One region of the Mesorhizobium sp. KACC 23794 genome, then DNA from elsewhere that is predicted to be linked to it. Evidence: predicted binding sites of a transcription regulator. Region 1 holds the regulator's gene; each other region holds the start of a gene.

Region 1 (7,522 bases):
GCGCTGCCGATCGGCGTCGCCGCCTCCATCTACCTGGAGGAGTTCGCCAAGAAGACGAGGCTGACCGACATCATCGAGGTCAACATCAACAACCTCGCCGCCGTGCCGTCCATCGTCTTCGGCCTGCTCGGCCTGGCGGTGTTCATCAACTTCCTCGGCATGCCGCGCTCGGCGGCCCTGGTCGGCGGCCTGGTGCTGACCCTGATGACGCTGCCCACCATCATCATCGCCACCCGCGCAGCCCTCGCCGCCGTGCCGCCGTCGATCCGCTCGGCAGCTCTCGGCCTCGGCGCCTCGAAGACGCAGGCTGTGTTCCAGCACGTGCTGCCGCTCGCCACCCCCGGCATCTTGACCGGTACGATCATCGGTCTGGCGCGTGCGCTGGGCGAGACCGCGCCGCTTCTGCTCATCGGTATGGTCGCTTTCGTCGCCGACTATCCGACGACGCCGCTCGACCCGGCAACCGCGCTGCCGGTGCAGATCTACATGTGGGCGAACGAGGCCGAGCGCGCCTTCGTCGAGCGCATGTCGGGCGCCATCATCATCCTTCTGGTGTTCCTCATGGCGATGAACATCACCGCAATCGTGCTCAGGCGCCGTTTCGAGCGTCGCTGGTAGACGGAGAGCAGGTTCCCATGAACATCATGACCGAACAGAAACTGGAACAGGCAGTGAGCGGCAGCATGACTGCGAAACCCAACGAAGTGATCAAGATGCAGGGCCGCAAGGTTGGCGTTTTCTACGGGCCGAAGCAGGCGCTGTTCGACGTCGAACTCGACGTCCGGCAGAACCAGGTGACGGCGCTGATCGGCCCGTCGGGCTGCGGCAAGTCGACCTTCCTGCGGTGCCTCAACCGCATGAACGACACGATCGACTCGGCGCGCGTCACCGGCAAGATCACGCTCGACAACGAAGACATCTACGATCCCAAGATCGACGTGGTGGAACTCAGGGCCCGCGTCGGCATGGTGTTCCAAAAACCCAATCCGTTCCCTAAGTCGATCTACGAGAACGTCGCCTACGGGCCGAAGATCCATGGCCTCGCCAAGAGCAAGGCCGACCTCGACGGAATCGTCGAGTCCAGCCTGAAGAAAGCGGCTCTCTGGAACGAGGCCAAGGACCGTTTGAACGAGCCGGGCACCGGCCTTTCCGGCGGCCAGCAGCAGCGTCTCTGCATCGCCCGCGCCATCGCGGTGTCGCCTGAAGTCATCCTGATGGACGAGCCCTGCTCGGCGCTCGACCCGATCGCCACCGCGAAGGTGGAGGAACTGATCGACGAGCTGCGCGCCAACTACACGATCGTCATCGTCACCCACTCCATGCAGCAGGCGGCGCGCGTGTCGCAGCGCACCGCCATGTTCCATCTGGGCTACCTGGTCGAGGAAGGGGCGACGGACAAGATGTTCACCAACCCCGACGACAAGCGCACGCAGGACTACATCACCGGCCGCTTCGGCTAGGAACCGCGTCGAAATGCGTGATGACGGGCTGCAAATGTTGAGGTTCTGCGCTTCCGGTGCTCACGTACTAAAATGTACGCTCCGCTCCGGTTCTCGAACCTCACCATTTTCGCCTCGTCCTGACGCATTTCGCTCGCGGTTCCCCGGTGCTTCCATGAATTTTGGAGTTATTTGATGCGCGAACACACAGTTGCCTCGTTTGACGAGGATCTGAAACAGATCGACCAGCTGATCCGCGACATGGCGGGCCTGTCGAGTTCGATGGTCGGCGATTCGATCCGGGCGCTGCTGCACACCGACACGGCGGCGGCGCAGCGGATCATCTCCGAAGATACCGTCATGGACGCCAAGCAGCGCGAGCTGGATGACCGGGCGATCACGCTGATCGCCAAGCGCCAGCCGATGGCGCAAGATCTGCGCGCCGTGCTCGGCGCCATCCGCATGGCCGGCGACCTCGAACGCATCGGCGATCTTGCCAAGAACGTCGCCAAGCGCGTCGGCGCGATCGGCGAAGGCGCCACGCCGCGCGGCCTGTCGCACGGCATCGACGACATGGCGACGCTGGTGCTCGCCCAGATCGAAGGCGTGGTCGCCGCCTATACCGGGCGCCGGCCCAGCGAACTCGACCGGCTGCGCGCCGAGGATGAGAAGGTCGACCTCAAGTATACTTCGGTGTTCCGCGAACTCCTGACCTATATGATGGAGGATCCGCGCAACATCACCGCCTGCACGCACCTCCTGTTCTGCGCCAAGAATTTGGAACGCATCGGCGACCACGTGACCAACATCGCGGAAAACGCCTATTATGTCCTGACCGGTTCGCAGCTTCCGGCGAACCGCCCGAAACTCGACGAGACGGCAACGACCGTCCTCGCCGAATAACGGCAAGCGAGGCGCGATGATCGCTCCGAAGGTGATGGTGGTCGAGGACGAGGAGCCGTTGGGCGTCCTCCTCCGCTACAATCTGGAATCGGAAGGCTATCAGGTCGAAGTCGTCATGCGCGGCGACGAGGCGGAAATCCGCCTGCAGGAGAACGTGCCCGACCTGCTGGTGCTCGACTGGATGCTGCCGGCGGTGTCCGGCATAGAACTCTGTCGGCGGCTCAGGATGCGGCCCGAAACCGAGCGGCTGCCGATCATCATGCTGACGGCGCGTGGCGAGGAGAGCGACCGGGTGCGCGGGCTGGCTACGGGGGCCGACGACTATCTGGTAAAACCGTTCTCGACGCCGGAATTCGTGGCCCGTGTGAAGGCGCTGCTGCGGCGTGCCAAGCCGGAGGTGCTGTCTTCGGTGCTGAAGGTCGGCGACATCGTGCTCGACCGGGAATCCCACCGCGTCTATCGCAAGAAGAGCGAGATCAGGCTCGGGCCGACAGAATTCCGGCTGCTCGAATTCATGATGCGGCATCCCGGCCGGGTGTTTTCGCGCGGGCAACTGCTCGACAATGTCTGGGGCGAGACGATCTACATCGACGAGCGGACCGTCGACGTGCATGTCGGCCGGCTGCGCAAGGCGGTCAACACCGGCCGGCTGCCGGACGTCATCCGTACGGTGCGCGGCGCCGGCTATTCCATAAGCGAAGAATGATTGCCCATCCCGTCGCGGTTCCGCGGCGGGCGTCATTCCTGCGCAATCTCATTCCTTCAACATTGCTCGGCGCGCTACCTCGCCGCATTAGCGTTTTGTTATCCTTAACTCGCTACTCTGGCAGGCATGAAGGCTCCGGGAAACCATATGCAAATCCTGCCCAAGGATCGGAACATCGCCGAGATGGACGCCCTCATGGACGCCCAGGACGACCGCAAGACCAAGCTGGTCGACCGCCGCGCCATCCATGAATCGGTCTCCTATCTCAGAAGCCACGGCTTCGACACCGAAGAAGTCCAGCGCTGCCTGGTCCGCTATTTCTACGTCGACCTCGACCTGCTCAACGAAGCACTGACCGAGCACTGAGACCGACGTCGGTTAACCCTGACCGCCATTGGCATAGGCATACCAACACCCCCCGCAAAGCGCAGCTGGCGGGTGGCGTTCGAATCCTCAACAAGTCAGAGCCCGATCCGAAAGCCGGGCGGGTCGGCTCGGCGGGTCTTTTAGCCGCCGCCCCAGCGGTCACGACGTATCGATGAGCCCCGCCCCGCTGCAAGCCATTGCGCGCCGCGCCCTCATTGCGTGATCCTGCCAAGCCATCGCCGATCCGTTTTGCGCAAGACGCCGGTTCGGCCCGCCGCGAAACAGCCGCAGTCCGGCGAAAAAACCCTGCAAGCCGCCGAAGACGACGGCTAGCGCGCGGAAGCAGCGGGCGAGCCGCAAAGCCTCGGCGCAGCCATCGGCATCCGCCCCGCCGACCGCAGCCGCTGGCAAGGCAAGCGCGCCGCCAGCCTGCTCGATAGCAAACGCCCGCGCAACGGCCTCGGCCGGCCGCAAGAGCGCCAACACCAGAACGCGAATCCAGAGCGGCAGGACGCAAAGGAACTCGGCCAGAACGGCGAGCCTGAGCAGCACCGCTGCGATGCCCTTCAGCGTCTCCTGCTCATTTTCGCGTTCCGCCCGGTCCATTCCAGCCTCCGTTCGGAAAGCACAATAGCAGAGAGGCGGAAAAGAGCAAGGAAACTTTTCCTATATCCCTCCGACATTGTATTGCATCAGCGTGGAAAATCCGGCAATGCCCGATACCGGCGGCGGTCAAATTCAAACGCCGTTGGTATAATCCGCTCTTCCCCGGCCGCGAATAAATTCGCTATCCCGACGGCATGCTGATAGCATCTTGCGATCGGCAGCCTTTTTTAGGGCGCTGTCGATTGAGGGCTGACGATCCGCCCTGGCCCCAGCCGGGAAGTAGGACGTCATGTCTTCCAATTTTTCGTGTCGGCAGCAAGAAACGCCACCGTCCCAAAGGGATCGGGTGCCTGCTCGGCAAGGCGGTGGCTTGTGAGGTATCTCGGGCGATTGGCGGCCGAGCCCGCCGCATTGCTGCTGATCCTGCTCGCCGCCTCCGTGGTGGGATCTGCTCTCTACCTGGCCCTGAGCAGCATCACCTTCTGATTGATGGCTTGCGTAGGTCCGCGCCCGGCTCAGGCAGAAAGAATGTCCTCGATATTGTGGCCGGTCTTCTTGCGGTAGGCCCGGCGCGCCGAAACAACCTCCGTCCAGAAGTTTTGTGTCGCATGCGCCGGAGGGCCGTCGGCCGGTTCCCCCGAGGTCGAGGTGGTGACGCGGAAGTTCAGTTTCGCCGCATTGCGCAATGCCCGGATGGGCACGCCTTGTGCCCGCATTGCCGTGAAGGTGGAAGTCAGCATCGTCGTCGGTCCTGGCGCCGCTCCGCTGTGCGGAGCAATTTCATTGAACGGGCAAGGCCTGCGCGGTGAGCGCCTGCCCGCACGCCGCGGCCAGTTGGCGATTGGGCCTCTCCTCGCCGAGCGGCGTCGCCCAGCCGGCCTGCTCGACGAGCCCGGCCCGCTGGAAAGCCCTGGCGATCTTTATATCCGCCAGAATGCCGGCCGACAGCGGATCGCTCTTCGACCGCTCCAGACAGTAGGGGGTGAGGCTGGCCGCAACCGCGATCGCGGCAGCGTCGCTGGACATGCGTTGCGCGCCGCTTGCCGTCACCCAGCCGCCCCAGCTGAATCCGACGATCGCCAGAGCGAGAGCCCCCGTGCCCGCTCCGAAAAGAGCGGGAGGAACCCATTCAAGCGCATGCATGACGATGTCCGATCCTGGTGTGGACGCGCCCGCAGAATCTTGGGCGCGGCTTCAGCCTATCACCGAAACGACCGGCATGTGCGGAAATCGGCAGGGAGGCGCGGCATTACCTTTAATCGGCGGTTTTCGCCGACACGTCGACGCCCACATGCGCGGGCGGAGACCGGCGCACCTTGCGCGGCTTTTCCATCGGCGGCTTGTCGCTGCTGTTCTCCTCGACCAGCCTGCACCCGAGCCTGTAGGCCACATACCCCGTCAGCGCGGCAACTGCCAATCCAAACCTTGTCACGTCGCGGCCCTCCGCTGCCGGCGCTTTCGTGGCGGCGCGCCCGCGGGTTCTGCTTCAGCCTGGGGCGCCATGTATTTTGCTGCGAGCCGCGTTGCCACGAACGCAAGGCCAAGCCTGACAAGCCATTTGATCATCGAGAAACTCCTTTGCCGCACCTGAAACTCGGCTGGGCAGGCGGAGGTTCCGACCCCGTGCGCGGGCTCGCTGAAATGTCCAGAGGGCAAGGTTACATCGACATGCGACCTTTTCGTCATCGATGCGTTCATCCTCGTCATAAGGAATCATCGATATGGCGAAGAAAAGGACACCGGAGGGTGGACGGCTGGCGAAAGGCCGCGAGCTCGAAGTCCAGCATCTGGCCGAGACCACCGATCTCTCTCCCAATCAGGCGCGTGAGTTGTTGAACCGTCACGGCAACGACTGGGAGAAGATCCGAGATGAGGCGAAGACGTTCAAGGCCGAGGGCTGAGCCGGGGATGCACGATCGATCCGTCGATTTCGAGCGGCCGGCTGCATTATTCCTGGTCCAGCTTTGAATTAAGAGGCGATAAACGTCGCGATCCGCGCTAAGGACAGCGCGGTTCTTCATATCTCTCGCATATCGAGCCCGATGTCCTCTGAAGCCGCGACCGCCGACAGCCAGCGTTATGCTGCCTTCCGGCACCGCCCGTTCCTGGCCTTCTGGTCGGCACGGTTCCTGGCGACGTTCTCCACGCAGATCGTTTCCGTCGCCGTTGGCTGGCAGGTCTACGATCTTACCCGCGATCCGTTCGACCTCGGCCTGGTCGGCATCGTGCAGTTCATCCCGTCGCTGCTGCTTGTCCTGGTGACGGGAGCGATCGCCGACCGGTTCGGCCGCCGCCTGATCATGGGGTTTGCCGCAATGCTGGAGGCCGTCTGTGCCCTGGCGCTGCTTCTGCTCTCGCTGCGCGGCCTGACCGGCGTTGTGCCGATCTTCATCGTGCTCGCCGTGTTCGGCGTGGCGCGTGCCTTCTTCGGCCCGGCCGCGGCCTCGCTGGTCGCCAATCTCGTGCCGCCGAAGGATTTCGCCAACGCGGTGGCCTGGAATTCCTCTGCCTGGCAGACGGCGACGATTGTCGGGCCTGTCGCCGGCGGCCTGCTCTACGGGCTGTCGTCCGAGATCGCTTATGGCATCGCGGCCTTGCTGATGATGGCCAGTGCCGGCCTCGTTTTCATCATCCCGAAACCGGTGCAAAGAACCGGGACCGAACGTCCGTCACTCGACACGCTGTTTGCAGGTTTCCGCTACATCTGGAGCGAGAAGGTCGTGCTGGGCGCGATATCGCTGGACCTTTTCGCCGTGCTGCTGTCGGGGGCGGTGGCGCTGCTGCCCGTCTATGCCCGCGACATCCTCGATCTCGGCCCATGGGGCCTGGGGATGCTGCGCTCGGCTCCCGGCATCGGCGCCCTGGCGGTTGCCGTCTGGCTCGCCGGCCATCCCCTGCGCGATCATGCCGGCATCATCCTTCTGGTCTTCGTCGGGCTGTTCGGCGCCTTCACCGTCGTCTTCGGCGTCTCGACGATCGTCTGGGTCTCGATCTTCGCGCTCGCCATGCTCGGCGCCACCGACATGGTCAGCGTCTATGTGCGCGAGACCTTGATCCAGCTGTGGACGCCGGACGAGGTGCGCGGCCGCGTCAATGCGGTCAACATGGTCTTCGTCGGGGCGTCCAACGAACTCGGCGAGTTCCGCGCCGGGACCATGGCTGCCTTCATGGGCACAGTTCCGGCCGTCGTCTTCGGCGGCGTCGGGGCGATCGCCGTCGCCGGGCTTTGGGCCTGGCTGTTCCCGAAGATGCGCGACATCCGCCATCTGCAAGGGCGGGAATGAAGCCGTCGCCCTCCGGAATTGCCGCGGACTCTCCCGGTGCGGATCGATAGGCCCCGACGTTTATCCCATTGTCGCATTCGCATGGGAAATTACGCGGCAAATGTTTCTGTTGGCCGGTGCGTCGATCCGGCGTAGGGATGCGCCGCCCACCGCGTGGGCAGGCTTTGCGGGGAAGCATGCCCTCATCCGAGAGAAGGTAGTCTATGCGTATATTGATG
Region 2 (7,522 bases), 210 kb from region 1:
GGCGCAGGCGATAACCGCCGGCGTGGCGTCGGAGGGCCAGGCGTTGCTCGGCGGCGACATACGGTTCGAACTCAACCAGCGCGAGGCGACCGAAAGCGAAGCGGCTTTCCTCAAGGACCTCGGCACGCTGGCGGTAAGCGCCAACATGCGCTCGATGGCGCGGCTGGAGGACGGATCGGACCAGGCGTTGGTGGAGGCCAAGGCGGTCGACGGCGTCTATCCGCTCTTTGGCCAGTTGCTCACGGAACCGGCGCTGTCGCGGGAGGACCTTTTCGGCGAGAAAGACGGCGTGTTCGGCGCGGCGGCGCCGGATCTTTTGTTCGAACGGCTCGGCTTGCAGCCGGGAGCCCGAATCAAGCTCGGCAACGCTACCTTCGAACTACGCGCAAAACTGACCGGCGAACCGGACGCCATCTCCGACGGTTTTGGTTTTGCGCCGCGCCTGCTGCTCTCCATGGACGGATTGCGCGCGTCGGGCCTGGTACAGCCGGGCAGTCTGGTCGAGCACGCCTACAAGATCCGCCTGCCCGACGGCACAAGCGAGGCGCGGTTGGCCGAGATCCGCACGGAGGCCGCGCAAAAATTCCCCGAGGCTGGGTGGAGTATCCGTACCCGCAGCAACGCCGCGCCGGCGCTGTCGTCCAACATCGAGCGGTTTTCGCAGTTCCTGACGCTGGTCGGGCTGACGGCGCTGGTGGTGGGAGGCGTGGGCGTTGCCAATGCGGTCAGCGCCTATCTCGACGGCAAGCGCGGCGTCATCGCCACCTTCAAGAGCCTCGGCGCATCGGGCGGCTTCGTGTTCACGCTCTATCTCGCGCAGATCATGATCATCGCGGTGGCGGGCATCGCGGTCGGGCTGGTGCTTGCGGCGCTGATGCCGTTCGCGGCGAGTGCCGCACTTTCGTCGCTGATCCCGGTGCCGACCGAGGGCGGCATCTACCCCGGCGCGCTGGCGCTGGCCGCCGTGTTCGGTGTGCTGGTGACGCTTGCCTTCGCAATTTTGCCGCTCGGCCGCGCCCGCGACGTGCCGGCGACCGCGCTGTTCCGCGAGGCCGGTATCGGCGGTCGCGGGTTGCCGCGATGGGTCTATCTGGCGACGACGCTCGGCATCGCAGCGCTTCTGGCGGCGATGTCGATCTGGTTCGCGACGGACAGGCGCATCGCCGCGATCTTCGTCGGCGCGGCGGTGTGCTCCTTCATCGTGCTGCGTGTGGTCGGGCTTGCGGTGCAGGCACTGGCGCGCCGCGCGCCGCGCGTGCGCTCCACCGCGCTCAGGCTGGCGCTGGGCAACATCCATCGCCCCGGCGCGCTGACGCCCTCGGTGGTGCTGTCGCTCGGGCTCGGCCTGACTCTGCTGGTGACGCTGGCGCTGATCGACGGCGATTTGCGCCGGCAGATCTCCGGCAGCCTGCCGGAGCGCGCGCCGAACATCTTCTTCGTCGACATCCAAGCGGCAGATGTGGACGCCTTCAGCAACCTCGTCGGCAGCCTGTCGCCGGAGGGCAAGCTGCTGCGCGTGCCGATGCTGCGCGGCCGGATAATGGAACTGAACGGCGTCGACGTGCAGCAGGTAAAAGTGCCGCCGGAAGGCGCCTGGGTGCTGCGCGGCGACCGTGGCCTGACCTATTCGGAGACAATTCCCGAAAACGCCACGCTGAGCGAAGGCGCATGGTGGCCGGAAGATTATTCCGGCGAGCCGCTGGTCTCCTTCTCCGCCGAGGAGGCACGGCAGATCGGCCTGAAGATCGGCGACACGGTGACCGTCAACGTGCTCGGCCGCAATGTCACGGCCCGCATCGCCAGTCTGCGCGAGGTGAAGTGGGAATCCATGGGCATAAACTTCGTCATGGTGTTCTCGCCCAACACTTTTGCCGGCGCGCCGCATGCGTGGCTGGCGACGCTGACCGCCCGCGACGCGCCGCCGCAGGAAGAGGCGCGCATCCTCAACCAGGTGACCCGCGCCTATCCGGCGGTAACGACGGTGCGCGTCAAGGACGCGCTGGACATCGTCAACCGGCTGGTGGCGCAGCTCGGCACCGCGATCCGCGCGGCGGCCAGCGTTGCGCTGATCGCCTCGGTGCTGGTGCTGGCGGGGGCGCTTGCTGCCGGCAACCGGGCGCGCATCCATGACGCGGTGGTGCTGAAGACGCTGGGCGCCACGCGGCGCACGTTGATCGCCGCCTTCTCGCTGGAATACATGCTGATCGGGCTGGCAACGGCGGTGTTTGCGCTGGCGGCGGGCGGCGTGGCCGCCTGGTTCGTGGTCGCACGCATCATGACGCTGCCGTCGAGCTTTTCGCCGGCGGTGGCGGTCTCAACGATAGGGATCGCGCTGGTGCTGACGGTCGGCATAGGCCTCATCGGCACATGGCGGGTGCTGGGGCACAAGGCGGCGCCGGTGTTGAGAAACCTTTAGGCAGTCGGCAATGGGCAGTCGGCAGTAGGTTAAGAAACAATTGCCGACTCTAAACCCCTACTGCCGACTGCCCATTGCCGACTGCCCGCTCTGATCAATTTCGTATGAGATCGTAGAAAAACGTCGCTTCACGTTGGGTTTCGGTCCGTAATGGCTCTTGTCCTTCGCCGCGAGACGCATCATATTCCGGGCAGGCATGCTGGAGCCCTGCCAGCGGCGCCTGGGCGTGACCGCCCGACACCCGACGGGGCAGAAGCAACAGAGGAAATCTATGGCTGACCTTCGCAACTACCAGGCGCGCGTAGCGAATGCGGGTTCGCGCGCGGACGCCGGCATCGACGAGGGCCTGCGCGCCTATATGCTAAAGGTTTACAACCTGATGGCGCTGGGCCTCGTTATCACTGGCTTTGCCGCCCTCGGCATCATGATGCTGGCCACCACAAACGACCCGTCGCTGGCCGCCGCCACGCTCGGCAACGGCAAGATGCTAACCTCCTTCGGCGTGACATTCTTCACGTCCCCGTTGAAGTGGGTCGTCATGCTCGCTCCGCTCGGCATGGTGTTCTTCCTGAGCGCTCGCATCCAGTCGATGAGCGTGTCCAGCGCGCAGATCGCGTTCTGGGTTTTCGCCGGCCTGATGGGCCTGTCGCTGTCGTCGATCTTCCTGGTCTACACCGCGCAGAGCATCACGCAGACCTTCTTCATCACCGCGGCCGCCTTCGGCGCGCTGTCGCTGTTCGGTTATACGACCAAGCGCGACCTGACCGGCATGGGCACGTTCCTGTTCATGGGCGTGATCGGCCTGGTCATCGCCATGGTGGTCAACATCTTCCTGCAGTCGCCTGCCATGCAGTTCGCCATCTCCGGCATCGGCGTGCTGGTGTTCGCCGGCCTCACCGCCTACGACACGCAGAAGATCAAGGAGATGTATTTCGAAGGCGACGATACGCTGGTGGCCGGCCGCAAGGCGACCATGGGCGCGCTGACGCTCTATCTCGACTTCATCAACCTGTTCTCGTTCCTGCTGTCGTTCCTCGGCAACCGCGAGTAATCGCGCCGGCACTCAGGTTTGGACTGGACCAAAGGGCGGCCGCTTGGCCGCCCTTTTCTTTTTGGCGTCATCGCTCTATCCGTAGGCACTTTCGGAGCGTGCCTATATCATGAGCAGTATCGTACTGAGGGATGCCGTCGAGGACGACCTCGACCGGGTTGCGGAAATCTACGCCGACGCCGTTGCAACCGGGACGGCGTCTTACGAATTGGAGCAGCCGACCCGGGCCGAGATGGGGGCGCGGTTTGCAGCGCTGCAAGGTGGCGGCTTTCCCTACATCGTTGCGGAGACGCCGGATGGCATTGCAGGCTACGCCTATGCCGGGCCGTTCCGGCCGCGCCCGGCCTATCGTTTCATCGTCGAGGACTCGATCTACATCGCGCCCGCCGCCAAGGGGCAGGGCGTAGGCACGCTGCTGCTCAAGGAACTGATCGGCCGTTGCGAAACGCTCGGCTTCCGCCAGATGATCGCGGTGATCGGCGACGGCCGGCCGGAAAGCCCCTCCGTGAAGCTGCACGAAAAGCTCGGCTTCCGGCATTCGGGCAGGCTCGAAGGATCAGGCTACAAGCATGGCCGCTGGCTGGATACGGTGTTCATGCAGTTGGCGATGAATGGCGGGGCGAGCCGGGCGCCGGATGCGGAGTCATGGCCGGAGCGACGGTTTAGGACGGAGGTTTAAGCTCCGACCAGCCTGAGCTTGCTGTCGAAGACGCCGAGCACGCGCGCAAGCTCGTGGCCGCGCTTCAGCACGGCGCCGGTGGCGGCTACGACCGCGAACATGCCCTGCTTGCGCGCGAGCTTCGGATCCTTGACGATCTGGAACAGCGGCAGATCGTGGGCGCGGCGGTAGACCGAGAAGACGGCGCGGTCGAGCCGATGGTCGATCGCATAGTCCCGCCACTCGTTGGCGGCGACCATGCGGCCATAGAGCCGCAGGATCTGGTCGAGTTCGCGCCGGTCGAAGGAAACCGGGATGTCGAGCCGCTCACGCCTTGCCTCGTGGAGCGGAATCAATATTGCGGATTCGTCCCCACCCTCCCCTCCGCTGCGATCGGTCATTCGCGACTGCCTTCCATGACGGTTTCACGACATGAAAAACTGGCCCGTTCGCGGTCAAATTGCAAGGCCGGCGATTCGCATGAAAACCGCATTCTGGAGCAAATCAAATCACGTAACAAATAATTTCAGAAAGAAATGTTTGGTGAACGTTCGCCACATTCCTGCCTTGTTTTATCCGCGCTGACGCCCCATTGTCCGACGAACTTAGCTGTGTTGCCTGAGACGGTTCGGTCCGGCACCGGCTCGTAACCCCAAGCCCCCCGCCCACGGGCCCGCGTCGGATCGAACCAACTCCGGCTTCCTTGATAGGAAGCCGGGCAGCGAGAATTCCAGACAGATTTCGAAGCTGGTTCCGGTCATGCCGTCGCCGGCTTTTTTGTTCGAGTTACGGCGGCTATGCCGGGCGGTCGGGAAAGGTTCTCCGCGAATATTTCGCCGCCGATCAGGCGTGCCACCGGGGTCCTGATATCAGGGCGTGACAGTTCCGGTGCTTGTTGGCTCGTCGCCCGCCACCATCGGGTCGCGCAATTCGTATGACGAGCCGTTCCACCTCCAGTGGATCGGCTCGATGCCGCCGACGCGGTCGAGCGTGACCAGGTCTGGCCATCCGCCATTGGAAGCGGCCGGGTCGATGTAGAGGCCCATGCCTTCGCTGTTATAGGCTTGGCGCCATTCGTCGGCCGCCGTGGGGCGCAGATAGCCGACCAGCGTGCAGCCGGTACGGCCATAATACCAGGACGAGCCGCACAGCGTGGCGAACAGCATTTCGCGGCCTTCGCCGCGATCGAGATGCGTGGCGGCGAGCTTCGGCGTGGCGCTGGTCGCCTCCCGGAAGAGTTTCGTCTCCTCGGCCAGCAGCGGTCGCGCCCGCTCCACCGCCGGGTCGGTCTCCGACAGCGAGACCTGCTCGAAGGCCGACATGTCGACCTGGCTGCAGCGCGGCGTGATCGCCTCCAGCACCTTGCGCGAGTCGCGCAAGGTGAAATCGGCGGCGGGCGCTCCATTCTCGCCGCCTGTGCTGACCGACAGCCCGCTGCCGGATTTCATCTGTTCGATCATCTGGTAGTCGATCGGGACCGTGATCAGGCCGGGTTGCTGCGCGGCGATCACCGGAAAGGATTCACCGTCGATCGTGAGCTTTGCCGGAACCGGGCCGGCCGACGCGGCGCGCATTCCCGTGCGCAGCCTCAGCGTCCAGCGCTGCTCGGCGCAGACCAGCGAGCCGCCGGTGATGGATGTCGCCTTCACCGGGGCCGGCAGGATGGCGACGGCGCCGCTTCCGGCTTCCTCCCAGCGGTCGGAAGCGAAGGCCGGCGCGGGCAGGCCCAGCGACACCGCCAGCAGCACGCCCGCAAGCAGGCCATGCGGGCGCTTCCGGCTTTCAGGGCGAACAGGTTTTTCAAGGGTCATCGGCACGCAGGAACTGTTCGGGGAGAATCATTAAGAGTTTATTGAAGGGCTTCTTCCTCGCGAAGCTGTGTCCAGCGGCGCAGCAATACCGGTTTCAGGCCGACCCTTGCCCGGCAAGGCATTCCTGCTAATAGTGCCGGCCGAAAACCGGCCGCCGGCCGTTCCGAGAATCCGGGGACATCATGTCGAAGTGGAAAGACGTCAAGAAGGTCGTGCTCGCCTATTCGGGAGGGCTCGACACCTCGATCATCCTGAAATGGCTGCAGACCGAGCTTGGCGCGGAGGTGGTGACCTTCACCGCCGATCTGGGGCAGGGCGGCGAACTCGAGCCGGCCCGCAAGAAGGCCGAGATGATGGGGATCAAGGACATCCGCATCGTCGACGTGCGCGAGGAGTTCGTCTCCGATTTCGTCTTTCCGATGTTCCGGGCAAACGCCGAGTATGAGGGGCTTTACCTGCTCGGCACCTCCATCGCCCGGCCGCTGATCTCAAAACACCTGGTGCAGATCGCCGCCGAGACCGGCGCCGACGCCGTCGCCCACGGCGCGACCGGCAAGGGCAACGACCAGGTGCGTTTCGAGCTTTCCGCCTATGCGCTGAACCCCGACATCAAGGTGATCGCGCCGTGGCGCGACTGGACGTTCAAGTCGCGCACCGACCTGCTCGACTTCGCCGAGAAACACCAGATCCAGGTGGCCAAGGACAAAAGGGGCGAGGCGCCGTTCTCGGTGGACGCCAACCTGCTGCACTCCTCCTCCGAGGGAAAGGTTCTGGAGGACCCGTGGATCGAGCCGCCGGAATATGTTCACCAGCGCAGCGTGTCGCCGATGGACGCGCCGGACCGCGTGACGGAGATCGTGCTGACCTTCAAGAATGGCGATCCCGTCGCGCTGAACGGCGCGGCGATGTCGCCCGCCACGCTGCTCTCGGCCCTCAACGATCTCGGCCGCGACAATGGCATCGGCCGGCTCGACCTCGTCGAGAACCGCTTCGTCGGCATGAAGAGCCGCGGCGTCTACGAGACACCCGGCGGTACGATCCTGCTCCAGGCCCACCGCGCGATCGAATCGATCACGCTGGACCGAGGCGCGGCGCATCTGAAGGACGAGATCATGCCCCGCTACGCGGAGCTGATCTACAACGGCTTCTGGTTTTCGCCGGAGCGCGAAATGCTGCAGGCCCTCATCGACAAGAGCCAGGACAAGGTCGAGGGCGACGTGCGCATGAAGCTCTACAAGGGCAACGTCATCGTCACCGGCCGGCGCTCGACGCAGTCCCTCTATTCGGACGCACTGGTGACCTTCGAGGACGACCGCGGCGCCTACGACCAGAAGGATGCCGAGGGTTTTATCCGTCTGAACGGCCTGCGGCTGAGGACGCTGGCAGCGCGGAATCGGAAAAGCTGATTCCATCGGCTTTGCGCAGCGGCCACCATGCCGCTGACGGCCCGCATCTCAGGATTTTCAACGATCGCGCGGTTACGACGAAGATCGCCATGCGCTGTTCATGCCGTTCGAGCGCGTGCGTGCCTGGTCTGGAAACACGTCTGCATGGTCTATTTCGATCAGCAGCGATACGATCATGAT
Region 3 (7,522 bases), 1.7 Mb from region 1:
GCGAGGCTGAGCGCGTCGATCGAGCGGCGTGTGACGCGGGCGGCGAGGCGATCGCCGCCGCAGTCGAGCGAGACCAGCCCGTCCGGCCCCTCGCCCACCGTCATCGCCGCGATTTTTCCCGGCAGCACGTTGAGCGCGCTGATGCCGACCGGTCGCACGACCGCCAGCATCACATCGCGGGCTCGTACGCGGGCGCGCACCTTCGCACCGGGCGCGGCGTCGATCCGCGGCAGGCGCCATTCGCCACTGGCGGAGCGCAGCACCGTCAGCCCAAAAACCTCGTCCTGCCCCATTACGGTCAGGTCGATCATCGCACCGGCCTCCGCCCGCTCCTCCTCGGGCAGCAGGTCGAAACGCGAAAGAATGTCGGCGGCCGGGCCGCTGGCAGTAACCTTGCCGCCCGACAGCACGACCACATCGGAGGCGAGCCGGGCTACCTCGGCCACGGAATGGCTGACATAGACGATCGGGATTTTCGTCTCGTCGCGCAGCCGCTCGATATAGGGCATGATCTCGGCCTTGCGCGCGTCGTCGAGCGAGGCGAGCGGCTCGTCCATCAGGATCAGTCTTGGGCTGGCGATCAGCGCCCGGCCGATCGCCACGCGTTGCTTTTCGCCACCGGAGAGCGAGGCTGGTTTGCGCGGCAAGAGATGGCCGATGCCGAGCAGGTCGACGACGCCGGAAAAATCGGCATAACGCTCGGTGGCCGGCGTGAAGAACCGGCCATAGCCGAGATTCTGGCCGACGCTGAGATGCGGGAAAAGCCGCGCATCCTGGAACACGTAACCAATACGGCGGCGATACTTCGGCACGAAGACGTGCGCGTCGGTATCGACCAGCAGCCGTCCGTCCGCCTCGATGCGGCCGCTCCGGGGGCGAACCAGCCCGCCGATCATGTTGATCAGCGAAGTCTTTCCCGAGCCGGACGGCCCGAACAGCGCCGTCAGCCGGCCGCTGCTTTCGAAAGCGGCGTCGAGCAGGAAGGCGCCTTGGCTGTGATGGATGCGGACGGACAGGGTCATCTGCCGCGCCTCGCTGGAACACCCCTCATCCGCCTCGCTTCGTTCGGCACCTTCTCCCACAAGGGGAGAAGGTGGAGCACTGCATCAACGCCTCTGCCGATCACCAACGTTGGAGATTTGCAGAGGCGATCATGCAAGACTCCGACCTTCTCCCCCTGTGGGAGAAGGTGGCCGAGCGAGGCGAGGTCGGATGAGGGGTGTTCCAGCCTGACGAAGCCGCTTGGAATGAAATCGAACGAGGGGTGAAAAACCTTCATCCCTCGATATCCAGCCGCCGGCTGACGCGCCGCGCCAGCACCTCGGACGCCACCAGCGCGACCATGGCAATCGCGATCGACACCAGCGTAAGCCGAAGCGCTCCCAAATCACCGCCGGGCACCTGGGTAAACGTGTAGATGGCCGAAGGCAGGGTCTGGGTTTCGCCCGGAATGTTGGAGACGAAGGTGATGGTCGCGCCGAACTCGCCCATGGCTTTCGCGAAGGACAGGATCATGCCGGCGATGATGCCGGGAAGGATCAGCGGCAGCGTGATCGTGGCAAACACCCACCCCGGATTGGCCCCAAGCGTGCCGGCCGCCGCCTCGAGTTTTTTGTCGACCGCCTCGATGGAGAGGCGGATCGCCCGCACCATCAGCGGGAACGCCATCACCCCGCAGGCAAGTGCGGCGCCCGTCCAGCGGAAGGAGAAGACGATGCCGAAATGCTCGGCAAGGAAAGCGCCAACCGGGCCACGCCTGCCGAAGGTGAGAAGAAGAAGATAGCCGGTAACGACGGGCGGCAGGATCAGCGGCAAGTGGACGATGCCGTTGAGGATCGACTTGCCCCAGAACTCGCGGCGCGCCAACGCATAGGCGATGGCGATGCCGAACGGCAGCGCGACCACCGTCGCCCAGGTCGAGACCTTTATGGAGAGCCGGACCGCATTCCACTCATCCGGGCTGAGATGCAGCCACTCCATTCATGATCCAGTCGAAATCAGTTCGAGGCCGGCGGCACCAATACGGTAAAACCCTGCTCCTCGAAAAGGCCCCTGGCTTTCACCGATTGCAGGCATTTCAGGAAGGCCGGCGTCTCGGCGTCCTTGGACTCGGCGGTCTGCGCCACCGGATAGATGATCGGCGGGTGCGAATCCTCGGGGAAGGTGCCGACGATCTTGACCTTTTTGTCGGCCGCCGCGTCGGTCTGGTAGACGATGCCGACCGGCGCCTCGCCGGTGGAGACCAGCGCGAGCGCGGCGCGCACGTTCTCGGCCTGCGCCACCTTGCCTTCGACCGAGGCCCACACGCCGAGCTTTTCCAGCGCCGCCTTGCCGTATTTGCCGGCCGGCACCGAATCGACATTGGCCATGGCGAGTTTTCCGTCGCCGACCAGGTGTGCCAGGTCGAAGTTCGGCGCGATCTCCGTGCTGGCGGTCGAATCGGCCGGCGCTACCAGCACGATGCGGTTGCCGAGCAACTGGACTTCCGTGTCCGCCTTGGTCAGTTTCTTGTCGGAAAGGTATTTCATCCAGGCGAGGTCGGCCGAGATAAACACGTCGGCGGGCGCGCCTTCCTCGATCTGCTTGGCCAGCGCCGAACTCGCGGCATAGGAGATCGTCGCCTTCTCGCCGACATCGGCCTCGCAGGCGGTGTTGACGTTGTCGAGCGCGTTCTTGAGGCTGGCGGCGGCGAATACGGTGAGGCTCTCCGCCGCGAACGCTGCCGGCGTTGCCGCCAGCATCAGGCCCCCGGCCAAAGCCAGCAGTCGCAATCCCTTGTTCCCAATCATCGTCATCTCCCTTGAGGCTGCCGTGCCACGCGACGCGGCCACGTCGTCTTTGTTTGATCGATATATCCACTCAAACATAACTCCTGTCGGCAAGGCAACCGGATATGCCAACAAATATCGGAATTCATCGCGCACAAACTGCCCTCTATGACTGGCGTACGCGACATGAAAATATGACGACCCAGATGCAAGCAGCGATCGAAAGGAATGACATCATGAAAATCAGCGCCCGCAACATCCTGAAGGGCAAGGTCGTCGAGGTCACCAAAGGAGCAACCACGGCGCATGTGCGAATCGATGTCGGCAGCACGGTGGTGACGGCTTCGATCACCAACGCCGCGGTCGACGATCTGGGGCTGGCGGTCGGCAAGCAGGCCTACGCCGTGGTCAAGGCGTCGGACGTGATGGTGGCTGTGGACTGAGCGCAGCCGCATGGTCCGCGAAAACGAGATTCGGACTGGCGAGGCATCCATCGACGCGCCGCTGGCGACCGACGCCGGGCTGGTCTTCATCAGCCTGATCCGCACGCCCTGGACCGATCACACCCGCCGCAGCCGGGCGATTTCGAGACGGGTTGAGGCGCGTTGCGCAAAGGGACTAGAAACCAACCACAAATTTGCGAAGGGTGTTCGAAGGACGAACGGTGGAAGCGCGAAAGCGATCCTTTTGCCAAATTGCGGCATGACCCACCCGGCTTTTTTTGCTGCTTTGCTGCCGGAACGCTGTTTCGGGGTCAAAAAAATCCAGGAAATCCAGCCTGGAGCGTCTAAAAAATTAGTCGGCAAACAGATTGCGAAAAAATCGTTGTCCGGCTGTCACAATCAGTCGATACTCCCCATGCGAACCTCAAACCTTCGCCAACGAAAATTGGGAGTGAATGCCATGAAATTCAAAGGCCTGGCGGCCGGATTCGGCCTCGCCTTCACCTTGCTTTCCACCACCTCGTCCTACGCGGTCACCGAAATCTCCTGGTGGCACGCCATGACCGGCGCCAACAACGAGGTCGTGGAAACGCTTTCCAAGGAATTCAACGAGAGCCAGGGCGACTACAAGCTCGTGCCGGTTTTCAAGGGCACCTACCCCGAGACGCTGAACGCCGGCATTGCCGCGTTCCGTGCCAAGCAGCCCCCGGCGATCATGCAGGTGTTCGACGCGGGCACCGGCACGATGATGGCCGCGGAAGGCGCGATCAAGCCGGTCGCCGAGATTCTGTCGATGGGCGGCACGCCGTTCGACAAGAGCCAGTACCTGCCAGGCATCGTCTCCTATTATTCGAAGCCGGACGGCACCATGCTGTCCTTCCCCTACAACTCGTCCTCGCCGATCCTCTATTACAACAAGGACATTTTCGCGAAGGCCGGCCTCGACGTCGACAACCCGCCCAAGACCTGGAATGAGGTCTGGGATGCCGCGAAGAAGATCAAGGCGTCGGGAGCCGCCCCTTGCGGCTTCACCTCGACCTGGCTGACCTGGATCCACACGGAAAACTTCGCCGCCTGGAACAACTACCAGTGGGGCACGCAGGAAAACGGCATCGCCGGACCCGATGTCGAGCTGAAGATCAACGCCGAACCCTTTGTGAAACATTTCCAGGCGCTGGCGGATCTCGCCAAGGACGGCACGTTCAAATATGGCGGCCGTACCTCCGAGGCCAAGCAGATCTTCCTGGCCGGCGAATGCGGCATCTTCACCGAATCGTCGGGCGGTCTCGGCGACGTCGTGAAGTCGGGCATGAATTTCGGCACCGGCATGCTGCCCTACGATACCGAATCGCAGAACACGATCCCCGGCGGCGCTTCGCTCTGGGTGTTCGCCGGCAAGTCGGACGAGGAATACAAGGGCGTCGCGGCGTTCTTCAACTTCCTGTCGAAGACCGAAATTCAGGCCCGCCTGCACCAGGTATCGGGCTATCTGCCGGTAACGATGGCGGCCTACGAGAAGAGCAAGGCCGACGGGTTCTACGAGAAGAACCCGGCGCGCGAAATCCCGATCAAGCAGATGCTGGGCAAGGCGCCGACCGAGAACTCCAAGGGCGTCCGCCTGCCAAACCTGCCGCAGGTCCGCGACATCATGAACGAGGAATACGAGAAGATGCTGGCCGGCGAGCAGACTGCCCAGCAGGCGCTCGACAACGCCGTGTCGCGCGGCAACGCGGCGATCAAGGAAGCGCTGGGCAATTGATGAGCGCCCGCGCTTTCTCCCCCCTTGAGGGGGAGATGGCCGCGCAGCGGCCAGAGGGGGTCGGCGCGGCCGCGCGCCAACTCTCCCTCCCCCTTGAGGGGAGGGTGGCCGCGAAGCGGTCGGGTGGGGTCAGTGCGGCCGTGCGCCGACGCCCTCTTTTGCACTGTCGGCTCAAGGTGGGGTTGAGCACTGCCGCCACGACCCCACCCGACCGCTTCGCGGCCACCCTCCCCTCAAGGGGGAGGGATTCATGACCCCGCGCGTCGTCTTCCCCAACAAATTCCTGCCCTACATCCTGCTGGCGCCGCAGCTTGCCATCACGCTGGTGTTCTTCTACTGGCCCGCCAGCCAGGCGCTGCGCCAGTCGATGCTGAGGGAAGACCCCTTCGGGCTGAAGTCGAAATTCGTCTGGTTCGACAATTTCGAAAAGGTGCTGTCGGACCCGAACTACCTGAACTCGGTCAAGGTGACGGCGATCTTCTCGGTGTCGACGGCGGCCGTCGCCATGGTCGTGGCGCTGCTTCTGGCCGTCATGGCCGACCGTGTGGTGCGCGGCAAGGGCTTCTACCGTACGCTGATGATCTGGCCCTACGCCGTTGCCCCGGCGATTGCCGGCATGCTGTGGCTGTTCCTGTTCAACCCGTCGATCGGCACCCTGGCCCTCGGCCTGCGCTGGATGGGCATTCCGTGGGACCCGCTGCTCAACGGCAACCAGGCCATGGTGCTGGTCGTCGCGGCTGCCGCCTGGAAGCAGATCAGCTACAATTTCCTGTTCTTCGTCGCCGGGCTCCAGGCGATCCCGAAATCGCTGATCGAGGCGGCCGCGATCGACGGCGCCGGCGAGACCAAGCGTTTCTGGACGATCGTCTTCCCGCTGCTGGCGCCGACGACCTTCTTCCTGCTGGTCATCAACACCACCTACGCCTTCTTCGACACCTTCGGCATCATCCACGCCGTCACCGGCGGCGGCCCCGGCAAGGCGACCGAGACGCTGGTCTACAAGGTCTACAGCGACGGCGCGCTCAACCTGCTGCTCGGCGATTCAGCGGCGCAGAGCGTGATCCTGATGATCATCGTGATTGCGCTGACCGCGGTGCAGTTCCGCTATGTGGAGAAGAGGGTGCATTATGGGTAGCGCCGCCGCTCTCTCCCCCCTCGAGGGGGAGATGGCCGCAAAGCGGCCAGAGGGGGTCCGCGCGGCCGCACGCCGACATAATTTCGGCGTCAGCGACAGGGCGGTGCCTTCTGAGGTTACCCCCTCCGCCGCCTTCCGCGGCACCTCCCCCCCAAGGGGGGAGGAAAGCCCATGATAGGCCTGTCCCGCCCACGCGGCGTCATCGCCCATGTCGTGCTGCTGCTGGGCATCCTGGTTGTCGCCTTCCCGATCTACTACACCTTCGTCGCCTCGACCCACACGCTGCAGACCATTTTGCGCCCGCCGCTGCCGCTGCTCCCGGGCGGCGAGTTTTTTGACAATTATTACGAGGCGCTGTTCGGCGGCATCGGCCGCATCGGCGGCATCAATGTCTGGACGCTGCTGTTCAACACCAGCGTCATGGCGCTGGCCATTGCCGTCGGCAAGATCATCATTTCGATCCTGTCGGCCTATGCGATCGTGTTCTTCCGCTTCCCGTTGAGGATGACCTTCTTCTGGCTGATCTTCATCACGCTGATGCTGCCGGTCGAGGTGCGCATCATGCCGACCTACAAGGTGATGGTCGACCTCGGCCTGATCGACACCTATACGGGCCTGACCCTGCCATTGATGGCCTCGGCCACCGCGACCCTGCTGTTCCGCCAGTTCTTCCTGACCATTCCCGGCGAACTGGTGGAGGCCGCGCGCATCGACGGCGCCGGGCCATGGAAATTCTTCAAGGATATTTTGCTGCCGCTGTCGCGCACCAACATCGCGGCACTGTTCGTCATCCTCTTCATCTACGGCTGGACGCAGTATCTCTGGCCGCTCCTGATGACCAACCGCAACGACATGAACACCATCGTGATCGCGCTGAAAAAGATGGTGTCCTTCGCCGACGCCGACACGCAATGGCATCTCGTGATGGTAACCGCGATGCTGGCCATCGTCCCGCCGATCCTGGTGGTCGTCTTCATGCAGCGCTGGTTCGTGCGCGGGTTGGTGGAGACGGAAAAGTGAGAGTCGACGGCAGGCCCCCTCCACCACGCTTCGCGCGGTCCCCCTCCCCCGCTTCGCACGGGAGGATCAAGCGGCGCCGCTGGCTCCTCCCCTGCGAAGCGGGGGAGGGGGACCGCGCGAAGCGTGGTGGAGGGGGCGTCCAACATTCGATGAGGTACTGCAGGTAAATGGCAACCGTCGATCTGAAGGGCGTTCGAAAAATCTATGCCGGCAATGTCGAGGCAGTGAAAGGCGTTTCCATCGCCATTCCCGACAAGGCGCTGTGCGTGCTGGTCGGGCCGTCGGGCTGCGGTAAATCCACGCTGCTCAGGATGATCGCCGGACTGGAGACGATTTCGGCCGGCACCGTCTCGATTGACGGCAAGGTGGTGAACACCATCGGCCCGGCCGAGCGCGA

The links. Region 1 encodes PhoB, which activates phosphate uptake and scavenging genes when phosphate is short. Its sites were predicted from a motif close to TGTCATNNANCTGTCAT; they were not measured.
Region 2: a site for PhoB is predicted at 4,542-4,558, ahead of ACSBOB_RS04295 (DUF2794 domain-containing protein). Genes of this name have one in related genera too.
Region 3: a site for PhoB is predicted at 3,592-3,608, ahead of ugpB (sn-glycerol-3-phosphate ABC transporter substrate-binding protein UgpB). Genes of this name have one in related genera too.

What each region holds. Positions count from the first base shown of each region.
Region 1 is NZ_CP197465.1:1,040,457-1,047,978, forward strand. It holds gene pstA (phosphate ABC transporter permease PstA) at 1-618, shown strand, start outside; gene pstB (phosphate ABC transporter ATP-binding protein PstB) at 636-1,460, shown strand; gene phoU (phosphate signaling complex protein PhoU) at 1,635-2,342, shown strand; gene phoB (phosphate regulon transcriptional regulator PhoB) at 2,359-3,048, shown strand; gene ACSBOB_RS05300 (hypothetical protein) at 3,196-3,414, shown strand; gene ACSBOB_RS05305 (hypothetical protein) at 3,574-4,020, opposite strand; gene ACSBOB_RS05310 (hypothetical protein) at 4,536-4,760, opposite strand; gene ACSBOB_RS05315 (hypothetical protein) at 4,801-5,163, opposite strand; gene ACSBOB_RS05320 (hypothetical protein) at 5,276-5,452, opposite strand; gene ACSBOB_RS05325 (hypothetical protein) at 5,742-5,921, shown strand; gene ACSBOB_RS05330 (MFS transporter) at 6,063-7,304, shown strand; gene ACSBOB_RS05335 (UDP-glucose dehydrogenase family protein) at 7,508-7,522, shown strand, end outside.
Region 2 is NZ_CP197465.1:832,304-839,825, forward strand. It holds gene ACSBOB_RS04280 (ABC transporter permease) at 1-2,416, shown strand, start outside; gene ACSBOB_RS04285 (Bax inhibitor-1/YccA family protein) at 2,688-3,467, shown strand; gene ACSBOB_RS04290 (GNAT family N-acetyltransferase) at 3,577-4,146, shown strand; gene ACSBOB_RS04295 (DUF2794 domain-containing protein) at 4,143-4,526, opposite strand; gene ACSBOB_RS04300 (hypothetical protein) at 4,995-5,942, opposite strand; gene ACSBOB_RS04305 (argininosuccinate synthase) at 6,119-7,342, shown strand.
Region 3 is NZ_CP197465.1:2,734,855-2,742,376, reverse strand. It holds gene modC (molybdenum ABC transporter ATP-binding protein) at 1-1,022, opposite strand, end outside; gene modB (molybdate ABC transporter permease subunit) at 1,276-1,980, opposite strand; gene modA (molybdate ABC transporter substrate-binding protein) at 1,998-2,789, opposite strand; gene ACSBOB_RS13485 (TOBE domain-containing protein) at 3,005-3,211, shown strand; gene ugpB (sn-glycerol-3-phosphate ABC transporter substrate-binding protein UgpB) at 3,672-4,970, shown strand; gene ugpA (sn-glycerol-3-phosphate ABC transporter permease UgpA) at 5,221-6,105, shown strand; gene ugpE (sn-glycerol-3-phosphate ABC transporter permease UgpE) at 6,277-7,125, shown strand; gene ugpC (sn-glycerol-3-phosphate ABC transporter ATP-binding protein UgpC) at 7,293-7,522, shown strand, end outside.